One region of the Brevundimonas albigilva genome, then DNA from elsewhere that is predicted to be linked to it. Evidence: predicted binding sites of a transcription regulator. Region 1 holds the regulator's gene; the other holds the start of a gene.
What was found. The regulator HrcA, encoded in region 1, represses chaperone genes, less so after heat shock. The targets are predictions, from matches to a motif close to GTTAGCANTCNNNNNNNNNGANTGCTAAC.
Positions count from the first base shown of each region.

Region 1 (9,300 bases):
CCCGGCCTGACCGGCCTGGACTGGCGGGCCATGCGGCCCGAGGACATCGACGCGGTGGTCGAGGTCGCGCGCCTGTCCTTCCCCGACCATTTCGAGGACCGCGCCTGTTTCGAGAACCGCCTGGCGCTCTATCCGCGCGGCTGCTTCGTTCTGGCGGGAGCCGGTGCGGAGGACGGGGCGGAGCCGGCGCGGGGCTATCTGATCGCCTACCCCTGGCGGGCCGACGCGGCGCCGGCCCTGAACACGGTGATCGAGGGCCTGCCGGCCCAGGCCGAGGTTCTCTATCTGCACGACCTGGCGCTGGACCCCCGGGCGCGCGGGGGCGGCCGGACCGGCGCGGTGATCGAGCGCCTGGCCGAACAGGCGGCCGAGGACGGCTGGCCCGCCCTCGCCCTGGTCGCCGTCAACGCCGCCTCGGGCTTCTGGGCCCGCCACGGCTTCGAGCCGCGCGATCCGCCCGGCATGGCGCAAAAGCTGGCCAGCTACGGCGAAGACGCCCGCTACATGGTGCGAACCCTGGCCTGAGCCTCAGCGGGCGCATTCCTTGGGCGCGTTTCCGTCGCGCGCCCACATCGCGCACGAGCGGTCGATCTCGGCCTGGATCATCTCGCAGGGATTGGCGGCGTTGCAGGGCGGGCGGGTCGCGGGGCTGACCATCCGGCACTGTTCGGCCAGGGCCGTGGCGGCCGCCTCGCCGATCTGGTCGCGGCACGGCTGGGCGCTCGTCGCGGGCGGCGCCGGGGTTTCCGGCGCGGTCGGAACCGGCGCGGGCGCAGGCGCGACGGGCGTGACGGGTGCGGGCGCGGGGGCCGGCGCGGCGGGGGCCGGCTCCGGCGCGGACGGGGCCGGTTGCTGCTGGCAGGCGGCCAGCGCCAGGGCCAGGGACAGGATCGGGGCGTAAACGGCGGCTTTCATGACGTCCTCGCGGTCTGTTCCAGGCAAGAACGCCGCCCGGGCCGTCCGGCTCCGCCCCGCCTGGGCCGCCGGTCTCAGCGGGCGACCGCCGCCAGCGCCGCCTTCTGCAGGGCGAACAGTTCGCCGCAGCCGCTCTCGGCCAGGGAGAACAGCCGGTCGAACTCGGCGCGCGAGAAGCCGCGCTTCTCGCCGGTGGCCTGGACCTCCACGATCTGACCGGCGCCGGTCAGGACGAAGTTGGAATCCGCCTCGGCCTGGGAGTCCTCCTCATAGTCCAGGTCCAGGACCGGAACGCCGTCGCAGACGCCGCACGACACCGCCGCCACCTGGTCCAGGATCGGGTCCGCCTTCAGCACACCCTCGTCGCGCAGATAGGTCAGCGCCGAGGCCATGGCGACCCAGGCGCCGGTGATGGCGGCCGTGCGGGTGCCGCCGTCGGCCTGGATCACGTCGCAGTCCAGCACCACCTGGCGCTCGCCCAGCGCCTTCAGGTCGACCACGGCGCGCAGGGACCGGCCGATCAGGCGCTGGATCTCCTGGGTGCGGCCCGTCTGCTTGCCCGCGGCGGCCTCGCGACGGCCGCGCGTGTGGGTGGCGCGGGGCAGCATGCCGTATTCGGCCGTGACCCAGCCCTGGCCCTTGCCGCGCATCCAGCCGGGGATGGTCTCCTCGACCGAGGCGGTGACCAGGACCCGGGTGTGGCCGAAGGCGATCAGGCACGACCCCTCGGCGTAGCGGTTGACGCCCGTTTCGATGGTGACGGCGCGCAATTGGTCGTCGGTGCGTTGCGAAGGGCGCATGGCTTGTCCTTGGAAGAGCTGGCGGCGGTGCTTATCCTGAAACCATGAGCCTGATCCACCCCTCGGCCAGCCTCGCCGCCCTGGACGAGCGCGCGCGCGACATCTTCCGTCGCATCGTCGAGTCCTATCTGGACACCGGCGAGCCGGTGGGGTCGCGCACCCTGTCGCTGGGCGGGGTGGCGCTGTCGCCCGCCTCGATCCGCAACACCATGCAGGACCTGACGCTGGCGGGCCTGCTGGCCTCGCCCCACGCCTCGGCGGGGCGGATCCCGACCCATGCGGGGCTGCGGCTGTTCGTGGACGGCCTGCTGGAGATCGGCGACCTGAGCCAGGAGGAAAGGCGCGAGATCGACGGGCGCCTGGCCGGGCGGGGTCGCAACTTCGAGGCGGCGCTGGACGAGGCCTCCAATCTTCTGTCGGGCTTGGCGGGCGGCGCGGGCGTCGTGTCCAGCCCGGTCCGCGAGTCCGGGGTCAAGCACGTGGAATTCGTGGCCCTGGGCGGCGACCAGGCGCTGGCGGTCATCGTCGCCGACGACGGCACGGTGGAGAACCGGATCATGACCCTGTCGGCGGGGGTCACCCCCTCGACCCTGGTCGAGGCGTCCAACTTCCTGAACGCGCGCCTGCGGGGCCGCCCCTTCGCCGACGCCCGCCGCGAGATGGCCCGCGAGCTGGAGGCCGCCCGGGCCGAGCTGGACCAGACCGCCGCCCGTCTGGTCGAGGACGGCCTGGCCGCCTGGTCCGGCGGCCCGGACCGCGAGCGCGCCCTGATCGTGCGCGGCCGCGCCAATCTGCTGCAGGACCGGGACGGCCTGGCCGATCTGGAGCGGGTGCGGGTGCTGTTCGACGACCTGGAGCAGAAGGAGCAGCTGATCGGCCTGCTGGACGGGGTCGACGCGGCCCAGGGGGTCCGCATCTTCATCGGCGCGGAAACGCGCCTGTTTTCACTTTCGGGTTCCGCCGTGATCGCGGCGCCCTATATGAGCGGCCGGCAGCGGGTCCTGGGCGCCATCGGCGTGATCGGACCCGCGCGGTTGAACTACGCCCGTGTCATCCCGTTGGTGGACTATACCGCCCGGGTGCTGGGCCGGATGCTGGACGGGAACGACAAGTGAGCGACAAGCCCCTAAACGACGAAGACTTCACCGAGCTGGACGCCGATCAGGCCGAGGCCAACGCCGAGCACGGCCTGGACTCGCATCCGGGCGACGACCTGGCCCCGCTGGACGCCGTCATCGCCGAGCGCGACGAGTGGAAGGACCGCGCCCTGCGCGTCGCCGCCGAGATGGAGAACCTGAAGCGCCGCTCGGAGGCGCAGCAGAACGACGCCCGCGCCTTCGCCATCCAGCGCTTCGCCAAGGACCTGCTGGGCGTCGCCGACAACCTGGAGCGCGCCCTGATGGCGGCGCCCAAGGACGCCGACGGCCCCGCCGCCGGACTGGTCACAGGGCTGGAGATGACCCAGAAGTCCCTGCTTCAGGCGTTCGAGACCAACGGCCTGAAGCGCGTCGCGCCCCAGCCAGGCGACGCCTTCGACCCCCACCTGCACCAGGCCATGATGGAGCAGCCGTCCGACACGGTTCAGGGCGGCGCCGTGCTGCAGACCATGCAGCCGGGCTTCGAACTGTTCGGCCGCACGGTGCGCCCGGCCATGGTGGTGGTCGCCGCCAAGGGATCGGGCGGCGGCTCGGCGGGCGGGGGCAACCCCTATGCGGCCGCCCCGGCGTCGGGTCAGACGTTCGACGGCAAGGCCTGACGGCGCCGCCCGCCGCGCCCTGTCCATGCCCACGGTCCTCTACATCGACGCCGACGCCTGCCCGGTGAAGGAGGAGGTCTATCGCGTGGCGCGGCGCTACGGGCTGAAGACCTATGTGGTCTCCAACGGCTGGATGCAGGTCCCGCGCGAGGCGTTGATCGAGCAGGTGGTGGTCGACGCCGGCCCCGACGTCGCCGACGACTGGATCGCCGAGCGGGCGGGGCCGGGCGACGTGGTGATCACCGCCGACATCCCCCTGGCCGACCGCTGCCTGAAGGCCGGGGCCCAGGCGCTGAAGGCCAACGGCCAGCCGTTCACGCCCGATTCCATCGGCTCGGCCCTGGCCGGGCGGATGGTGGGCGAGCACCTGCGGTCGATGGGCGTGGCGACCTCGGGCCCGCCGCCCTTCTCGGCCGCCGACCGCTCGCGCTTCCTGCAGGCCCTGGACCAGGCGGTGGTCAGGGCGCGCAAGGCCGTCCGATGACGACGATCCCGGAAGAGGAACTGGAGTTCCGCTTCTACCGCGCCGGCGGGCCGGGCGGCCAGAACGTCAACAAGGTCGCGACCGCCGTGCAGATGCGCTTCGACGTCGGGAACTCGCCCAGCCTGGCGGAGGCGGTCAAGGCGCGGCTGATGAAGCTGGCGGGCAGTCGGCTGACGCTGGACGGGGTGATCGTCATCAGCGCCGTGCGGTTCCGCACCCAGGAGCGCAACCGCGCCGATGCGATGGAGCGGCTGCAGGCGATGGTCGACCAGGCCTCGGTCCGGCCGACCTATCGCGTGCCGACCCGGCCGACCAAGGCGTCCAAGGAGCGGCGGCTGAAGGCCAAGACGACGCGCGGTTCGATCAAGTCCGGCCGAGGCAAGCCGTCGCTGGACTAGGTTCGCGCCTCGCCCAGCGCCTGCAGCCCCGCGCGCGAGGGACACAGGTCGGCGATGACGCAGGCCGGGCAGTTGGGCTTTCGCGCCGTGCAGGTGTAGCGGCCGTGCAGGATCAGCCAGTGGTGCGCCTTGGGCAGCCAGTCCTCGGGCACGACGCGGAACAGCTGGGCCTCGACCTTGTCGGGGGTGGCGGCGTTGGCCAGGCCCAGCCGGTGCGAGACGCGGAAGACGTGGGTGTCGACCGCGATGGCCGCCTCGATCCCCAGCTCGTTCAGCACCACCGACGCCGTCTTGCGGCCGACGCCGGGCAGGGCCTGCAGCCCCTCGCGCGTCAGCGGAACCTCGCCGCCGTGCTGCTCCAGGACGATGCGGCTCAGCGCGATGACGTTCTTGGCCTTGTTCCGATAAAGGCCGATGGAGGCGATGTAGGGGATCAGCCCTTCCTCCCCCAGCGCCAGCATCTTCTGCGGCGTGTCGGCGACCTTGAACAGCCGGTCGGTCGCCTTGTTGACCGAGACGTCGGTGGCCTGGGCCGACAGGGCGACCGCCACCACCAGGGTGAAGGGATTGCTGAAGTTCAGCTCGGTCTTAGGATCGGGCATGACCCCGCTCAGCCGCTCGAAGATCGCCTCCACGCGGTCGGGGTCGGGCGGCCAGCCCAGCACGGGGATGGCCGCGCCGGTCATCACCGACGGACGGCGCGGCGCCGGTCCGGCCTTGCGCCTGGCGGGGGGCTTGCCGGCCACTAGCTGCGGTAGTCGCCGTTGATCTCGATGTAGCCCTTGGTCAGGTCGCAGGTCCACACCGTGGCCGAGGCGCGGCCCGAGGCGACGTCGACGGTGATGTCGATCTCGGGGTTCCTCATATAGGCGCTCATCTTCGCCTCGTCGTAGGTCGGGGACGGGGCGCCGTCGATCGCCGCCTGGTGCGGGCCGAACTTGATGGCCAGGCGGTCGCGGTCGACCGGCTCTTCGGTCTTGCCCACGGCCATGACGACGCGGCCCCAGTTGGCGTCCTCGCCGGCGATGGCGGTCTTGACCAGGGGGCTGTCGGCGATGGACTTGGCCAGCTTGCGGGCCGAGGCGGGGCTGGCGGCGCCGTCGACCGTGACCTTGACGAACTTGGTCGCGCCCTCGCCGTCGCGCACCAGCTGGTGCGCCAGGTCCAGCATGACCTTGTCCAGCGCGGCGGAGAAGCTCTTCAGCCGCCGGTCGCCCACCCGTCCGATCCGCGGCGCGCCCGAGGCGCCGGTGGCGAACAGCAGGCAGGTGTCGTTGGTCGAGGTGTCGCCGTCCACCGTCACGCTGTTGAACGTCGTGCGCACGTGCAGGCCCAAAAGGGCGCGCAGGACGTTGGGATGGATGTCGGCGTCGGTGACGATGAAGGCCAGCATGGTCGCCATGTCCGGCGCGATCATGCCCGACCCCTTGGCGATCCCGGCGATGCGGACCTTGTAGCCCTCGATCTCGGCCTCGGCGTAGGAGCCCTTGGGGAAGGTGTCGGTGGTCATGATCCCCCGACCTGCGCGCGCCCACTGTTCGGTGGGCGGCACGTCGCCGTCCAGGGCGTGCTCGACCTCGGGCAGGCGGGCGACGATCTTCTTGTCGTCCAGCACCACGCCGATCACCCCGGTCGAGGCCAGCATGACGTCGCGCTGGCGGCAGCCGAAGCGTTTGGCGACCTCCGAGGCGGTGCGGCGGGCGGCGTCGGCACCGGCCTTGCCGGTGAAGGCGTTGGCGCAGCCGGCGTTGACGACCAGGGCGCGCACGTCCTTGCCGCCCTCGCTCGCGCCCAGCTGCTTCTTGCACCAGTCGACCGGCGCCGACCCGATCTTGTGGCGGGTGAAGACCCCCGCGCAGCTGGTTCCCCGCGCGAAGCGGAACACCACCAGGTCGTCGCGCTCGTGCTTGTAGAAGCCGGCGCGGGCGGCGGCGATCTCGACCCCGCCGATGGGCGGAATGGCGGGGAAGGGCACGGCCAGGGGCGAAATCTTCAGGCCCGGCTTGCCGGCCGGCGGCGGGGCGGCGGCGGGCTCGGCGGCGGCGGGCGCTCGCGTCGCCCGCTTCAGCGCCGAGGCGAAGGGGTCCAGGGCCTTTTCGAACGCCTGCTCGATCTTCTGGCTGGCCTTGGGGCCGGGCTTGCTCGGGGTCTTGGACATGTCAGGCGGCCGGGGCGGGAGGGGAGGGGGCGGGCGCGGCGGAGGGGGGCGGCGCCGGCGATGCGGGCGCGGGCGCGGGCGGGGCGGCGGGCGTCAGCACCTCGACCCGGGCCTTGCCGCGCAGCTGCTCCAGCAGCTGGCGCACCCCCTCATAGGTCAGATAGCGCACGATCTGAGGACGCGCCTGCTCCAGCGTCGGCGGGTTCTCCTTGCGTCGATCCTCGATCTTCAGCACGGCCCAGCCGCCCTCGGTCTCAAACGGGCCGACCACGGCGCCGGCGGGCTTGTCGCGCAGGGCGTCGGCGTAGGCCTGGGGCAGGACGTCCAGCGTCGAATAGCCCAGGTCTCCGCCGGAGAAGCGCGTCGCCTCGTCGATGGAGCGTTCCGTGGCCACGGCCTCGAACCCGGCGCCCTGGGCCAGGACGCCGACCACCGCATCGGCCTCGGGCTTGGTGCGCGACAGGATCAGGCGCAGCCGATACTCCTCGGACGACCGCGCCAGCCGCAGCTGTTCGTTGTAGAGGCGCTGGACGTCCTGGTCGGTGACGGCGTCGTTGACCACGCTCTCGACCAGCATGTCGCCCAGGATGCGTTCGCGCGTCGCCTCCAGCCGCCGCTGCGCCAGGGGCGAGGCGTCCAGCCGGCGCCGTTCGGCCTCGCGCGCCAGCAGCTTCTGGTCGATCACCTCGTCCAGGACGCGGCGGAACAGGTCCGAGGCGGGATCCAGCGGCTCGCCCTCGCCGACCAGCCCCTGGGCCACGGCCTCGCGCCGCACGTCGGAGGCCCAGATCGTTCGGTCCTGCACCCGCGCCACGGCCTGGTCGCCCTTTTCCGGCGGCGCGTCCTCGCCGCCGCGCGAACAGGCCGACAGGGCCAGCGCGGCGCTCACGGCGGCGATGGCCAGGAAGGAGAACGGTCGCCGGACTGGGATCAAGGGGGCGCTCCGTCGCTGGGGCGAGAAGGCCCTCGCGTTGACAGGGATAAGGCCGGTGCTTAAGTCCCGCCTGCGCCCAAGTCGAGGGGTTTTGATCGTCTGCGCGGCCCTTCGCGCGCGCCCGTGGCGGCGCTTTCGAGGGTCGCCGCCGGTCCGGGCCTCTCCCGCGGCGTCCGTATCGCCGCCCCCCTTCAGGGATTCCAGAGCCGCTCCTTCGACGCTCGACCGCCTATCGGACCCACCATGCTCGGCTTCGCCAAGAAACTCTTCGGCTCTTCCAACGATCGCAAGGTCAAGGCCTTCCAGGACCAGGCCCAGCGCATCAATGCGCTGGAGCCCAAGTTCGCCGCCCTGTCGGACGACGAGCTGCGGATGATGACCGACGCCTTCAAGGACCGGCTGAACGGCGGCGAGAGCCTGGACAAGATCCTGCCCGAAGCCTTCGCCGTGGTGCGCGAGGCGTCCAAGCGGGTGCTGGGCCAGCGCCAGTACGACGTCCAGCTGGCCGGCGGCATGATCCTGCACGAGGGCGGCATCGCCGAGATGCGGACCGGCGAGGGCAAGACCCTGGTCGCCGTGGCCCCCGTCTATCTGAACGCCCTGACCGGCAAGGGCGTGCACGTCATCACCGTCAACGACTATCTGGCCCGGCGCGACGCCGAGACCATGGGCCGCGTCTATCGCTTCCTGGGGCTGGAGGTCGGCGTCATCGTCAACGGCCTGTCGCAGGGCCAGCGCCAGGCGGCCTACAACGCCGACGTCACCTACGGCACCAACAACGAGTTCGGCTTCGACTATCTGCGCGACAACCTGGTCTATGACCGGCGCGAGATGGTGCAGCGCCCGCACAACTTCGCCATCGTCGACGAGGTCGATTCCATCCTGATCGACGAGGCGCGCACCCCGCTGATCATCTCGGGCCCGACCGAGGACCGTTCGGACCTGTACAAGGTCCTGGACGGCCTGGTGAAGGAGCTGATCAAAGACAAGTCGACCTACGACCTGGACGAGAAGCAGAAGCAGTCGCTGCTGACCGAGGAAGGCTCCGAGCGCATCGAGGAGATGCTGGAGAAGGGCGGCTATTTCGCCGCCGACACCACGGGCCTCTACGACGCCGCCAACATCAGCCTGGTCCACCACGTCAACCAGGCCCTGCGCGCCAACACCCTGTATCAGCGCGACAAGGACTACATCATCAAGGGCGGCGAGATCGTCCTGATCGACGAATTCACCGGGCGGATGATGACCGGGCGGCGCCTGTCCGAAGGCCTGCATCAGGCCATCGAGGCCAAGGAAGACGTCAAGATCCAGCCCGAGAACCAGACCCTGGCCTCGGTGACCATCCAGAACTACTTCCGCCTCTACGAAAAGCTGTCGGGCATGACCGGCACGGCCGCGACCGAGGCGCAGGAATTCCTCGACATCTACAAGATGGACGTTCTGGAGGTGCCGACCAACCGGCCGATCCAGCGCAAGGACTTCGACGACGAGGTCTATCGCACCCACGCCGAGAAGAACCAGGCCATCGCCAGGCAGATCGCCGAATGCCACCTGGCCGGACAGCCGATCCTGGTCGGCACGGTGTCGATCGAACGCTCGGAACAGCTGTCGGACCTGCTGAGCCGCTATGAATACAAGGTCGAGGTTTCGCGCACGCTGAAGCCGGAATACGCCGGCAAGGCCAAGGAGGCCGAGAAGGTCGGCGACGCCGCCTATGACATCGTCTGGGAGACCAGGCTGCGCGGCATCCCGCACAACGTGCTGAACGCGCGCCAGCACGAGCAGGAAGCCTATATCGTCGCTGACGCGGGCCTGCCCGGCGCGGTCACGATCGCCACCAACATGGCCGGCCGCG
Region 1 covers NZ_CP097649.1:3,187,942-3,197,241, reverse strand. The annotation lists gene M8231_RS16025 (GNAT family N-acetyltransferase) at 1-525, shown strand, start outside; gene M8231_RS16030 (DUF6265 family protein) at 1-10, shown strand, start outside; gene M8231_RS16020 (hypothetical protein) at 529-915, opposite strand; gene rph (ribonuclease PH) at 990-1,715, opposite strand; gene hrcA (heat-inducible transcriptional repressor HrcA) at 1,760-2,830, shown strand; gene grpE (nucleotide exchange factor GrpE) at 2,827-3,471, shown strand; gene M8231_RS16000 (YaiI/YqxD family protein) at 3,497-3,955, shown strand; gene arfB (alternative ribosome rescue aminoacyl-tRNA hydrolase ArfB) at 3,952-4,353, shown strand; gene nth (endonuclease III) at 4,350-5,039, opposite strand; gene argJ (bifunctional glutamate N-acetyltransferase/amino-acid acetyltransferase ArgJ) at 5,099-6,511, opposite strand; gene M8231_RS15980 (peptidylprolyl isomerase) at 6,513-7,442, opposite strand; gene secA (preprotein translocase subunit SecA) at 7,689-9,300, shown strand, end outside.

Region 2 (9,300 bases), 200 kb from region 1:
GTCGTTCTCCAGCACCTTGCCGACCACGATCGAGCCTTCGACCCCGGCGTTTTCCGAGATCTGACGGATCGGCGCCTGCAGGGCGCGGCGGACGATGGCCACGCCGGCGTTCTGGTCGGCGTTGTCGCCCTTGACGTCGGCCAGGATCTTGGAGGCCTTCAGCAGCGCGATGCCGCCGCCGGGAACGATGCCTTCGTCAGCCGCGGCGCGCGTGGCGTTCAGGGCGTCGTCGACGCGGTCCTTCTTTTCCTTCACTTCGACTTCGGTCGAGCCGCCGACGCGGAGGACCGCGACGCCGCCGGCCAGCTTGGCCAGACGTTCCTGCAGCTTCTCCTTGTCGTAGTCCGAGGTGGTGTCCTCGATCTGGCGCTTGATCTGGGCCACGCGGGCTTCGATCTCTTCCTTGCCGCCGACGCCTTCCACGATGGTGGTGTCGTCCTTGGTGATCGAGACCTTCTTGGCCTTGCCCAGCATGTCGAGCGTGACGCTCTCCAGCTTGATGCCCAGGTCTTCCGAGATGACTTGGCCGCCCGTCAGGATGGCGATGTCTTCCAGCATGGCCTTGCGGCGATCGCCGAAGCCCGGGGCCTTGACGGCGGCGACGCGCAGGCCGCCGCGCAGCTTGTTGACCACCAAGGTGGCCAGGGCCTCGCCCTCGATGTCCTCGGCGATGATCAGCAGCGGACGGCCCGACTGGACCACGGCTTCCAGGATCGGCAGCATGGCTTGCAGGCTGGTCAGCTTCTTCTCGAACAGCAGGATCAGCGGCTCTTCGAGAACGGCCTCCATCTTGTCGGCGTTGGTGATGAAGTAGGGCGACAGATAGCCGCGGTCGAACTGCATGCCTTCGACGACGTCGACGGTGGTGTCGGCGGTCTTGGCTTCCTCGACGGTGATGACGCCTTCGTTGCCGACCTTGGCCATCGCCTGGGCGATCAGCTCGCCGATTTCGCTATCGCCGTTGGCCGAGATGGTGCCGACCTGGGCGATTTCCGAGTTGTTCGAGACGGGCTTGGAGTTGGTCTTGATCTCTTCCAGCACCAGGCCGACGGCCTTGTCGATGCCGCGCTTCAGGTCCATCGGGTTCATGCCGGCGGCGACGGCCTTGAGGCCTTCCTGCACGATGGCTTGAGCGAGAACCGTGGCGGTGGTGGTGCCGTCGCCCGCCTTGTCGTTCGTCTTGGACGCGACTTCGCGGATCATCTGGGCGCCCATGTTCTCGAAGGCGTCTTCCAGCTCGATTTCCTTGGCGACCGAGACGCCGTCCTTGGTCGAGCGCGGGGCGCCGAAGGACTTCTGGATCACGACGTTGCGGCCCTTGGGACCCAGGGTCACCTTGACGGCGTTGGCCAGGACATTGACGCCCTTGAGCATCTTGTCGCGGGCGTCGGTGTTGAACTGTACGATCTTGGCGGCCATGCGTGGCTGCTCCTCTGAATAGGGTGATTGGTGAATCGTGAGTCGTGATTGATGCGGATCGCGGAGCGCGCGCAGGCGCGCCGCTCACGAGTCACGCATCACGAGTCACGTTCAGGACAGGACGCCCAGGACGTCCGATTCCTTCATGATGATCAGGTCGTCGCCGTCGATCTTCACTTCCGTGCCCGACCACTTGCCGAACAGGATGCGGTCGCCGGCCTTCAGCTCCAGGGCGTTGACCTTGCCGGAATCGTCACGGGCGCCGGGGCCCACGGCGACGACTTCGCCTTCCTGGGGCTTTTCCTTGGCCGTGTCGGGGATGATGATCCCGCCCTTGGTCTTGGATTCTTCTTCAACGCGCTTGACCAGCACGCGGTCGCCGAGCGGACGAAACGCCATCGGTTGTCTCCCTTGATCCCCCGGATGGGGCGATTGTGAACAGTCGGTCGGCCCTCCCCCGATCGCCGTTTTGGCAGCCGACCGGCGAGAGTGCTAACGCGGCCGGGAGTTAGGCAGGCCCGCCGGCCGGGTCAAGCGGCGCGGCCCGGAATCTGTCGCGAAACTTCGGTGACGCATGAACTGAAGATGAACGTCCGGCTCCGGGGGCGTTCAAGGGCGGGACGTTAGAACCGACCCAACGCTCCAGGCATTTCCCTTCCGGAACGCCTCGGCGCCCAGAGACAAGGAGACGAACCATGACGAAGATGCTGAAGATCACCGCCCCCAAGGCCGTGGCTCTGGCGGCCGCCCCGGTCGTCGCCCTGACGATGATGGCGGCCCCGGCCTCGGCCCAGTCCTACCGCCACGATCGCGACCGCGACGACAACAGCGCCGAGAACGCCCTGATCGGCGCCGCCGTGGGCGGCCTGGCCGGCGCCCTCCTGGGCAATGGCGACGGCACTTATATCGCCGGCGGCGCCCTGGCCGGCGCGGCCCTGGGCGCGGTGGCCACCAATCGCGGCTCGGGCTGCGAATACTACCGCGGCGGCCGCTGCTACCGGAACCAGGGCCACTGGGAGCGCGAACACGGCATCGACCGCAGCCGGTCGGGCTACGACTACCGGTACGACAACCGGCGTTACAATTCGCGCCACGACTATCGCCGCGACCGGGACTATCGCTACGATCGTCGCTGGTAAGGCCTAGAGCCTTGAAATGAGGAAGGGCGCTCCGTTCGGGGCGCCCTTTTTCGCGGCCTCAGCCCATCAGCCGCGTCATCAGGGCCGCGGTGGACGGGTCCAGGTCCGGGCTGGGGCCGCCCGCCTGGACATCCTGCAGGATCGCCTTGGCCAGCACCTTGCCCAGTTCGACGCCCCACTGGTCGAAGCTGTTGATGTCCCAGATCACGCCTTCCACGAAGGTCTTGTGCTCGTAGAGGGCGATCAGGGCGCCCAGGGCGCCGGGCGTCACGCGCTCCATGACGATGGCGGTGGACGGGCGGTCGCCGGTAAAGGTGCGGTGAGGGGCCAGGCGCGTCGCCTCTTCCTCCGACAGGCCCTGCGCCAGGCCCTCGGCCCTGGCGGCCTCGGTCGTCTTGCCCAGCATCAGGGCCTGGCCCTGGGCCAGGGCGTTGGACCAGAGGGGCGACTCCGGCGCGTCCTCATGCGTGCGGGCCACGATCACGAACTCGGCCGGGACCACCTGCGGCCCCTGGTGGATCTGCTGGAAGAAGGCGTGCTGGCCGTTGGTGCCGGGCTCGCCGAACACCACCGGGCAGGTCTGGCGCGTCACCGGCGTTCCGTCGCGATGCACCCGCTTGCCGTTCGACTCCATCTCCAGCTGCTGCAGGAACGACGGCAGGCGGCGAAGCGCATGGGCGTAGGGCGCCACCGTTCGCGCCGGGCGGTTCAGGCCGTCGACGTTGAACACCTGGGCCAGCGCCAGCAGCACCGGCGCGTTCGTCTCCAGCGGGGCCTCGACGAAATGATCGTCCATCTGCGCCGCCCCGGCCAGCATGGCCTCGAACACCTCCCATCCCAGGGCGATGGCGCATGACAGGCTGACCGCCGACCACAGCGAATAGCGCCCGCCGACCCAGTCCCGGAAGGCGAAGGTGCGGCCGCAGCCGAAGGCGGCGGCCCGCTCCGGCGCCGCCGTCACCCCGATGAAATGCTTCGTCATGCCCTCGGCCGGAAGCGACGCCGCCAGCCAGGCCTTGGCCGCCTCGGCGTTGGCCAGGGTTTCCTGGGTGGTGAAGGTCTTGGACACCACCACGACCAGGGTCGTTTCCGGGTCCAGCCCGGTCAGGGCCTCGGCCATGTCGCGCGGGTCGATGTTGGCGACGAAGCGCAGGTCGATGGTCGGCTCCAGCGGACGCAGCGCGTCCCACACCACGCGCGGCCCCAGGTCCGATCCTCCGATGCCGACGTGGACGATGGCCTTGAACGACTTGCCCGTCGCCCCGGCCTCGGCGCCGGACCGGACGGCCTCGGCGTAGGCCTTCATCTCCGCGCGCACGGCGTCCACCTCGGCCGAGACGGGTTCGCCCAGCGCCTGGAAGTCCGCGCCCGCCGTCGCGCGCAGCGCCGGGTGCAGCACGGCCCGGCCCTCGGTCAGGTTCACCGCCTCGCCGGCGAACAGGGCGTTCCGCCTGCCCTCCACGTCGCAGGCGCGCGCCAGGTCCAGGCAGGCGTCGAAGGCGGCCTTCGTCCAGCTCTGCTTCGACAGGTCCAGATAAAGGCCCGCCGCCTGGACCGACATTCGCGCCAAACGGTCGGGATCGGCGGCGAACTGGTCGACGATGCGGGTCTTGCCGGCCTCGGCGGCGGTGCGGTCGAAGGCGGTCCAGGCGGCGTCGCGGCTCATGATCGGTCCTCAGAAGCGGTCGGGGGAGGCGATAGGGTAAACACTCGTTTACGGGTCGGGCGTATCCTGGTCCAACGTCCTAGCGGACGTTGAAACAGGAAGTCAGCCCCTCGAGGTCCCCATGTCCTGCGGCGTCGCCCTTTCCATCGCCCTGATGGTCTCCAATCCCGCGGTGGCCCAGGCCGCGGCCCAGCCGCCCGCCGCGCCGGGCGCGCCGACGTCGGTGGCGGGCGAGCCGCTGTTCGCCGACATCATCGCCCGGTCGACCGAGCTGAAGGCCCTGGTCGACGGCTGGGCCGCGTCCCGCGCCGCCGACGCCGACGGCTTCTTCGCCGGCCCGGTCTTCACCGGCTTCAAGACCCGCGCCGAGGCCCTGTCCCAACTGGACATGCAGGGTCACCTGATCCTGAAGGAGCGCGGCACGGACGGCGACCTGAAGTGCATCCTGCGCGGCATCTCCGAGGACATCCCCAAGAAGGTCGCCGCCGTCCAGGCCGCCCCGACCCCGGCCGAACGCGCCGTGGCCCTGTCGGAACTGTCCTATCTGCTGAACGACAACGTCGAGGTCATCACCGCCCCGCCGCAGCCGGAGGTGTAGGGGCGGCGCAGACTTTCGCCCACCCCCCTGCGGAGAGGGAGATTTCTTATACAACCAGAGGTAGCGTCCTTTCCCGCGCGGCGCGACTCACTTATCGTCGTTCCATCACCTGACGGAGAGACCCTGGCGATGCGACGGACCCTGATAGCGGCGACAGTCGCCCTGTTCGGGCTGTCTGGCTTCGCCGAAGCGCCGCCGCGCTATGTCATCTCCTATTCCGTCAGTGATCATGGCGTCACCCAGATGCGGGGCGAGGCGCTGATCGCCGAGGACGGGGACGTCAGCGTGCAGGGGTCCGATCGGGACGGCGGACACGCCTTCAACGCCACACTCTATACGACCGATGAGGGACTGGTGCTGACGACGTCGCTGTGGCGCGGCAACGACAAACTGGCCGAGCCGAGCCTGGCGATGGCAAAGGGCGGACAGGCCAAGATGGTGATCGGCGGCGATCAGCGGCGCATCGTCATCGAGATCGCGCCCGCCGACTGATCCCTACCCCTCCACCGTCTCCGGATATTTGATGGAACAGCCGTAGGGCTGGGCGAAGCGGGTCTGGACCGGCCGGCCGGCCTCCATGTCGGTCAGGGCCGCGCGGACGAAGTTGGTCGCGCCGTCCAGGTCCTCGGGCCTGTTGGTCGGCCGGTCGTCGATGCCGCCCTCGAAGACGATGCGGCCCTGGGGATCGATGACCCGCATGTCCGGCGTGGTCTTGGCGTCGTACAGCTTGCCGACCTCGCCGGTCGGATCCAGCAGCAGGTGGGTCCAGGCGCCGTCGTGCTTGGCCTTGAACGCGCGCGCCGCCTCGCCCTCGACGAAGCCTTGCGCGCCGGGCGCCGAGGACACGATGGTCAGCCAGACCACGCCGTCGCCGGTCGCCTCGCGCTGCAAGGCCTGCATGGCCCCGGCGCCATAGTGTTTCTGGACGTAGGGACAGCCCTCGTTCGTCCACTCCAGCACCACGGTCTTGCCCCGGAAGTCGGCCAGCGAGCGCTGCGTCCCCTCGGCGTCGACCAGGGTGAAGGCCGGGGCCATCCCCGCCTGCGTCGCGGCGGCCGGGTTCGCTTCGGTCGATGCGGTCTCAACGGGCGCGGCGGCCTCCTGCTGTTGGCACGCGACGAGCGTCAGCGTGGCGAAGGCGGCGAGGGTCAGGCGGCGGATCATGACGGCGTTTCCCTGATACGGGCCGCGGTCAGCGCGCGGCCTCCTGAAGCGACTCTATCACGAGCCCCTCGGTCAGCAGCTGCGGCAGAATGCGCGGCTCGCCCCCGCCCGCCGGATACAGCAGATACAGCGGCACGCCCGAGCGCCCATGACGCTCCAGCTCGCGGGCGATGGCGTCGTCTCGCCGGGTCCAGTCGCCGACCAGATAGACCGCGTTCGTCGCCGTGATCGCCTGGCCCACGCGGGCCGAGGACAGGGCCGCGCCCTCGTTGATCTTGCAGGTCACGCACCAGTCGGCGGTGAAGTTGACCAGGACAGGCCGGCCCTGACCCTGAGCCGCGCGCACCGCCTCGGGCGACCAGGGCTGCGACGCCAGCACGGTTTCGGCCGACGCCTCGCCGGGCTCGACCGCCGGCGCCCGCGCCGCCGCCACGCCGGCGACCGCGGCCAGCGCCAAGGCGATCAGGGCCGCCGCCCCGCTGAGCCATCCCCTTCGATCGGCAGCCCGCTCGCCCTGCATCAGGCCGAACAGCCACAGGGCCAGGGCCAGCATGAGGCCCGCCCCGAACAGCAGGGCCAGGGCCGCGCCGCCGGTCTGGCGCGCGAACACCCAGGCCAGCCACAGGGCCGCGCCGTACATCGGAAACGCCAGCAGCCGTCGCAGCCGCTCCATCCACGGCCCCGGCCGGGGGAAGCGCCGCAGCAGGCCCGGCGACAGGCTGACGACCACATAGGGCAGGGCCAGCCCCAGCCCCAGCATCAGGAAGACCCCCAGCGCCGCGGGCCACGGCATGACCAGGGCCGCGCCCAGGGCCACGGCCATGAAGGGCGCGGTGCAGGGCGCCGCCACCACCACCGCCAGCACCCCGGTCAGGAAGGCGCCCGCCCCGCCCGAGACGTGCGACAGCCGCCCCGCCCCGCCCTGCAGCGACCCGCCGATGTCGAACACCCCCGACAGGTTCAGCGCCACCGCCAGCATCAGCAGACCCAGGACCGCGATCACCGCCGGCGACTGCAGCTGGAAGCCCCAGCCGACGGCCTGTCCCCCCGCCCGCAGCGCCAGCAAGGCCCCGGCCAGCACCAGGAAGGTCGCCAGAACCCCCGCCAGGAACAGCAGGCCGTCGCGCCGCGCGACCCGCGTCTCGTGCGCCGAGGCCGACAGCGCCGCCGCCTTCATCGCCAATATGGGAAAGACGCAGGGCATCAGGTTCAGGATCAGCCCGCCCAGCAGCGCCAGCAGCGCCGCCTGCAACAGCCCGGCCGCCGTCGTCGCGCCGCCGCCCGCCGCGGCCTGCCGCTCGCCCGCCTCGCCCGAAATGGCGCGTCCCGTCGTCCCGCCCAGCGCCGCGCCGGGTTCGGCCGTGATCTCCCACGCGCCCGCGTCAGTGGCCAGCACGCCCGCGACCGGCCCGGTCAGGCCGCCGCGCGCCCCGCGTCCCGGCGCCAGCGTCAGGGTCAGCCCCGCATCGCCCCGCATCGCCGTCTGGTCCGCCGCATGGTCGACGATCCCGCCCTGGAAGGCAAAGAAGTGCGCCCGGCCGATGTCCGCCCCCGCCAGCGGTCCGCCCGCCGCGCTCAGCGTCAGCCGCCCGTTCTCCAGCGCGATCCGCGCCTGGATCGGCGCCGGCCGCGGCGCCTGGACCAGCACCGCCTGGATGGCCGCGCCGTATGCGGGGTCCAGCGGCGCGGCGCCGTCCCGGACCTCGATGTCGAGGGCCAGCGGCAGCTCGTCGGGCACGCACATCTGGTCGCTGCACACCATGAACAGCGCCTGGGTCCGCAGCGCCAGCACCTGGCCCGGCCGGGCCGAGGCCGGAACCTCGATCGGCACGGGCAGCAGCACCGACCCGGAATAGCCGTAGTTGACCAGGCTCTGCAGCCGCTGGCGCTCGGGCAGGGGCCAGACGATCTCGCCGGCCCTGACCCCCGCCGGCAGGGTCCAGTCCAGCGTCGTCGGCCCGCCGGAATCGCCCGGATTGCGCCAATAGGTATGCCAGCCCGGCTGGATGTCCTGGCGCACCGCCACGATCAGGGTCGATCCGGGCGTGGCCCATTGCGACATCGCGACCAGCTCGGCCTCGATCCGCTCGGTCCTTTGCGGTCCCAGCCCGACCAGGGCGGCGGCCGCGGGCGATTGCACGGCCTGGGCCTGGGCCGCGACGGGCGCCAGCAGAAGGCCGAGGATCATCAGGAGCAGGCGCAAATGGGGCATCCGTCGGGCAAGAGGCGGCGCCACCCTAGCCCGCGCGAGCCCGCGCATCCACCGACAGGCCGCCGCAGCGCCTACTCCCCGGCGCCGTCCTCCAGCATCTCGCGCATCATCTCCAGGATCAGCTTCTGCTTGCGCAGCGGCAGCTGGGGGGCCAGGCGCGCGATCTCCAGCGACTGGCGCGTGGCCGGATGGTCGTGATCGAAGGCCGGCGCGGTTTCCTCGGCCAGGCCGGGCCGGCTGCTGTAGCCGTCGAAGAAGTAGGGAATGCCGACGTTCAGGAAATCCGCGATCTCGAACAGCTTGGACGCCGAGATGCGGTTCTGGCCCTTCTCGTACTTCTGCATCTGCTGGAAGCTGACGCCGACCGCCTTGCCCAGCGCCGTCTGGCTGAGCCCCAGCCCGAGGCGTTTTTCCTGGACGCGACGTCCGACGTGGCGATCGACGGGGTGCGGATCCTGAGTGTCCTCGCCGCGCGCCATCTCACACCCTGCTTGACTGTACCGAATCGGGACGAACCTTAATGCGCGCCGCCAGAGGCCACAAGCTTAAGGCCACGCTTAGAAGGAGCGCCAGGCCGAACGGCCCGTCGCCCCACCGGCCATAGGGCGTCACGCCCGCCGCCTGGGGCAGGCGCGCGTCGATCACCCCCATGACGCCGGGGTCCAGCCGATCGCCGTCGACGATCCGTCCCCAGGGATCGATCATGGCCGAAATCCCCGTCGGCGTGGCCCGGGCGATGGGCAGGCCCGTCTCGATGGCGCGATAGCTGGCCAGGTTCAGATGCTGGCGCGGCCCGGAGGTCTTGCCGAACCAGGCGTCGTTGGACGCATTCACGATCCACGCCGGCCGCCCCGCCGCTCCGGGCGTGAAGCCGGGATACAGGCTCTCGTAGCAGATCAGCGGCTGGACCGGCGGCGCGCCGGGCAGGCTGATCGGCGCCGGCGTCGGCCCGGCCGAGAAGTCGCTGGGCATATGCACCAGGCTGCGCAGGCCGACCGCCGTCATCACCGACCCCAGCGGCAGATATTCGCCGAACGGCACCAGCCGGTGCTTGTCATAGACGGCCGCGACCCGCAGGCCCGCCCCGCCCTCGTCATGCAGG
Region 2 covers NZ_CP097649.1:2,983,917-2,993,216, forward strand. The annotation lists gene groL (chaperonin GroEL) at 1-1,419, opposite strand, end outside; gene groES (co-chaperone GroES) at 1,531-1,818, opposite strand; gene M8231_RS14915 (hypothetical protein) at 2,115-2,558, shown strand; gene pgi (glucose-6-phosphate isomerase) at 2,617-4,224, opposite strand; gene M8231_RS14925 (hypothetical protein) at 4,346-4,822, shown strand; gene M8231_RS14930 (hypothetical protein) at 4,952-5,314, shown strand; gene M8231_RS14935 (redoxin domain-containing protein) at 5,318-5,986, opposite strand; gene M8231_RS14940 (protein-disulfide reductase DsbD family protein) at 6,015-8,198, opposite strand; gene M8231_RS14945 (helix-turn-helix domain-containing protein) at 8,270-8,677, opposite strand; gene lnt (apolipoprotein N-acyltransferase) at 8,679-9,300, opposite strand, start outside.
Region 2: a site for HrcA is predicted at 1,888-1,916, ahead of groES (co-chaperone GroES). Genes of this name have one in related genera too.